DNA from 2 places in the Paenibacillus sp. FSL K6-0276 genome. Region 1 is predicted to be linked to the other one. Evidence: riboswitches for the same ligand, from Rfam matches in the RefSeq annotation. Region 1 holds a riboswitch; the other holds the start of a gene.

Region 1 (2,407 bases):
GGCGGTGGTGCTCCTGATTTCTCAGTAGATACGATTACCTCTAAAAAGAACGGCAGCAGTGATGCTCAAAGCTACGAATCATTAGTGAAGATTACAAACAAAGGGAGCCATTACGTTGACGTTCCCATTAAATTCACATTATCGGACGGCTCTTCTGTGCAGCGGGTCTGGAACGGCGAAGGGGCAGAGACTATGTTTCAGTTGTTAACTGATAAGCCTCTACTCTCTGCTGAGATTGATCCTGAGCATTCCATTCTTTTGGAGAGCAAACATCTCAACAACTTCAGACTAGCGGAAATAGAGCCTAAAGCGCTCTCTCGATGGACATTAAGCGTGACAAAACTGCTTGAAACCGTGCTCGGAACTCTTGTCTGGTGAGGTGAATGATTGTGAGAACATCGATAACCCGCGGCTGGCAAAGCATGAAGGAGCAATTTTATATTCTAATTCTGCTCTTCATTTACCGGCTGCTCTGGGGCTACTTTTTGTACGGTTTTGTCCGGTCTGCTATCGTTCCAATCCTACTACGCTATCCCGATAAAAATGCCGGAGGCAGCGGAATGGGCAGACTACTCTATTATGTCGAAGGGCAGTTCAGCTTGAACACAGATCCTGCGATACGTACTTGGTTATGGATGTTCCTAGGGCTTGTTGTCTTGCGACTGCTACTCTCCCCCTTCATAAGAGCTGGATTGTTGCATGAACTCCATCAGGAGCGAAAGGGAGAGCGTGGCCTCTTCTTTTTTCCCGGTATGAAGCTTTATGGATTTCCAGTGTTGATCTTCAGTCTAATCGAATGGGTGCTGGCTCTACTGCCGTTATACTGGCTTGCTCCAAAAATGTACGGGCTGTTCTTATCCTCCTTTATGAACTACTCTTTGTTACTTCATCTAGTTCCATACGTATTGGCATGGCTTATATACATTTTTATCGTGCGTCTGTTCCTTCTATATATGCAGTTTGGTTATACCAGTGGTACGGGGATGTTCTCCTCACTGTTCATCTGCTTGAAGTCGCTGATTCCTGCTATAGGCATTTCAATCGTACTTGGTGCAGGAGGCCTGGTCCTTCTGCTGGTGTGCGGACTAACCGGTATCTTCTGTCCTGGCCTGCCGGCACTTCTTATTCGTCAAATCTCATCACTCCCCTCAACACTCTTCAAAATGTGGGAGATCTCCGCTCAATATCATCTATGGCGCAGTAAAGCATTTCCACAATAATTTAAAGCCTCACAGAACATAATATAAGAGTCCCGGTTCCTGAATCAGGAGCTGGGACTCTTTCGCGTTATAGATAAATTATGAGGATTTGCAAAATCGTAAAGACTTTGTTACAATAGGTCCTGTTCCATTAGTAACAAGTTTGTAATCATTTGAAACGATTTCTACATAACTTCATGTATTTGTCGTAGTCTTGTCGACAAGTCACTATCTGGTGCATAAAACGCCGAATTCCTTGCACCGGGAAGTGGGGGAACCATATTTTGGGTGAATTGATCTCGCTTTGCAGTGATCATAGGGGAACCTTCTACCGAATCCTTAAGCTAACCTCACAGGCATTGGAAGGGGTACATTTTTTTGAAGAACTTAAGAAAAGCATGCGTCGCTGCGGCGCTAGGACTAGTGATGGCATTCTCTATTGGTGGAGGAAGTGCCTTTGCAGACTCTAAAATGGACAGTGTTATCTCAAAGACTATTGGAGTTGCCTATAAAACCGGAGGCACTAGCACTGCCGGATTTGACTGTTCTGGATTTACTACGTATGTATTCAAGAATATGGGTCTTTCTTTGCCCCGCACCTCAAAAGCTCAATATAATATCGGAACTCCTGTAGCCAAAAGCAAACTGCGTTCAGGTGATCTGGTTTTCTTTAACACATTGGGCAGCGGCGTATCCCATGTCGGGATTTATGTTGGAAACGGTAAATTTGCACAATCTTCTTCTTCGCGTGGTGTGAACATCTCTTCACTTAGCCAGTCCTACTGGAACAATCGCTACGTTGGCGCTAAAAGAGTAATGAGTACTTCATCATATCAAGCAGTAGCCTACGATTAATACTTCCCCACAACTATAACCTCACAATTAACTATATAGGCCTGGATTTGATTATTGCCGTAATCGAATCCAGGTTTTCTTTTGCCTTATTATATTCTTTACACCACTAGAACAGGATCGAAACATATTTATTCGATAAATATTTCAATAAATAGAAAAAATAGGTCATTATTAGCGCTTACATATGCGTTTTGTCCTTAAAAATGCCAATTATTCTGCATTAATATGTTAAAAACGATTGCCAAGCGGCTCACTGTTTGTTACAATTAGCGCAGTGAGATTTTAGTAACATTTTTGTAATCATTAAGTTGTTATTTACAAAGGTTTTGTCATGTATTGATTACGAGCTATTC
Region 2 (2,407 bases), 2.2 Mb from region 1:
TTAAGAAGCTCGCTAACGTTGGCTTTCCTCTGGACCCGCAGCTTACCGCTTCGTTAAGCCCCGACCTGATTATTATAGCTAACGCGGATGAAAGGGCCTACAGAGTAGTCTCGGGCATCGCCCCGACCCTTACCTTCGATTCATTCGCACCGCTTGAACACCGTATGCGGACACTAGGAAGCTGGTTGGGTAAACAGCACGAAGCCGAGGCATGGCTGGATTCATTCACATCAAAAAACGCTGCCATGTGGCAGCATCTTTACACGGATACTCTTCAACGCGGAGAAACAGCCTCTGCTTTGATTTATGACCATGGAAATCATCTATTTGCTATGGGAATGTCTGGATTGTCCACTGCTCTTTATGCCCCTTGCGGCCTACAAGCCACTGAAGAGATCCAAGCCATTCTCGATGAAGGATTAGGGTTCGCAGAGGTTGATCCAGCACGACTGCATGCCTATACTGGAGACCATATCTTCATGCTCATCCCGGAACGCAAGGACTCTCGAAAAGCTATGGAACAGCTCCTTCAGAGTTCCATTTGGAGTCGTCTACCCGCAGTACGTCAGGACCAAGTCTATCTGCTCGACGGAAGCAAATGGAACTCCGGAGATGCGCTAACTCGTGAGAAGCTGCTTACGCTGCTGCCTAAACTGCTCGGAGGAAATAGCGTTAGTGGCGGAAGCTGAACTTAGGATTTTTTTGACTTTTTAAAACTTCATAGGGTATACTTTATCTACGCTTAATTTCCAACTTTTACAGTTGAAAAGCGGGGGAACCAGTTAATTGGGGCGAATCATTGAGCATTAGAATGTAGGGTACCATCTTACCCGAGTCCGTCAGCTAACCTCGTCAGCAGTGGATGGGTCTGCTTTTTCATGTTATTTACATAACCAGAGACCCTTGCTAAGGGTCTCTTTTTGTGTTTTTTTTGACCCTGCTGGCAGTAGATTGGCCTTTGACACCTAAGGCTCCCTCGTTTCTCACACAATGAGACAAAGGAGAGATGTATGTGCAAAAGGTAAAGTACTTCACGGATATTAACAAAATTGCTATGTTGTCTGAGCCGGAAAAAGAGCATCTAAAAGAAATTACGGACAAATTTGTTTTTCGTGTGAATGACTATTATTTGTCTTTGATCAACTGGGACGATCCAGATGATCCGATTCGCAAGCTCGTTATCCCTAACGAAGGTGAACTGCTGGAATATGGGCGCTGGGATGCTTCCGATGAGGACACGAATTATGTTGTACCGGGTTGTCAGCACAAGTATAGAACAACAGCACTACTGATTGTATCCGAGGTCTGTGGAGCCTATTGCCGCTACTGTTTCCGTAAGCGTCTGTTCCGAAATGACGTGAAAGAGGCCATGTCTGATGTCTCTCCGGGCTTGGAGTATATTGCAAACCACCCTGAGATTAACAACGTACTTCTTACGGGCGGTGACAGTTTAATTCTCTCCACACCTAAGCTAAGATCCATTATTGAAAGTCTAAGAAGCATTGAACATGTCAAGATTATTAGATTAGGTTCCAAAATTCCCGTGTTCAACCCGATGCGGATCTCTGAAGACGAAGAACTGTTGGAATTGATTCGTACTTTCTCTACTGAAGACAAGCGAATCTATGTTATGGCGCATATCAATCATCCTCGTGAAATCACACCTGAAGCCAAAAAAGCATTTAAAGCACTTCATAACGCTGGAGCAATCGTCGTTAATCAGACACCCGTCCTCAAAGGCATTAACGATGATCCCGTGATATTAGGCGAACTACTAGACCGACTTTCATAGGCAGGCGTTACACCCTACTACTTCTTCGTGAACCGGCCAGTTGCCGGAAACCGAGAATTTGTATTACCTCTTGAGCAAGTTTATCAAATTGTTGAAGAAGCCAAGGCCAGAACCTCAGGACTCGGCAAAAGAGTACGCTTATCTATGAGCCATACCTCCGGAAAGATAGAAATTCTCGCGATTGATAATGGGAAAGCCTATCTCAAATACCATCAATCCAGAGATCAGGAATACGGAAAATTTATGATTCTAGATTGTCCCAAGGATGCGGAATGGTTCGATGACCTGCCTGGTAATCAGGAATATTGGATCCCACCTGTGAAAAAGAACGACGCTATTATTTCTGTTAATAAGTTATCATGCCAGCCTGCGGATCTGATCTATAAATAAATCAATCGGCTCTTTTAATAAAAATCCTGACCATAATATTCATTAGAGCCAAATGAAATATAAGTCCCACCACAAAGTATGCAATTACACTAAAACCACTATCCGCCTCTATAACAAAAAATAATTCAGCAGGCCAATACGTAGGAATCCACGCACCTATAAGTTGCCATGGTCCTGGAACAAAATAAGCTACGATTGGCCCTGCTATAAACAAGCCGCCTATCT

What was found. Region 1 has a riboswitch for cyclic di-AMP ahead of MHH52_RS00585 (C40 family peptidase). Riboswitches for the same ligand answer to the same signal wherever they lie in the genome.
Region 2: it holds a riboswitch for cyclic di-AMP, as region 1 does, so the genes downstream of both, MHH52_RS10360 (KamA family radical SAM protein) here and MHH52_RS00585 (C40 family peptidase) in region 1, are expected to answer to the same signal.

What each region holds. Positions count from the first base shown of each region.
Region 1 covers NZ_CP150276.1:123,934-126,340, reverse strand. Annotated here, with positions in the region: gene MHH52_RS00595 (M1 family metallopeptidase) at 1-378, shown strand, start outside; gene MHH52_RS00590 (hypothetical protein) at 390-1,220, shown strand; cyclic di-AMP (ydaO/yuaA leader) riboswitch at 1,435-1,573, shown strand; gene MHH52_RS00585 (C40 family peptidase) at 1,626-2,054, shown strand.
Region 2 covers NZ_CP150276.1:2,284,554-2,286,960, reverse strand. Annotated here, with positions in the region: gene MHH52_RS10365 (AraC family transcriptional regulator) at 1-689, shown strand, start outside; cyclic di-AMP (ydaO/yuaA leader) riboswitch at 730-871, shown strand; partial or broken gene MHH52_RS10360 (KamA family radical SAM protein) at 1,013-2,182, shown strand; gene MHH52_RS10355 (hypothetical protein) at 2,184-2,407, opposite strand, start outside.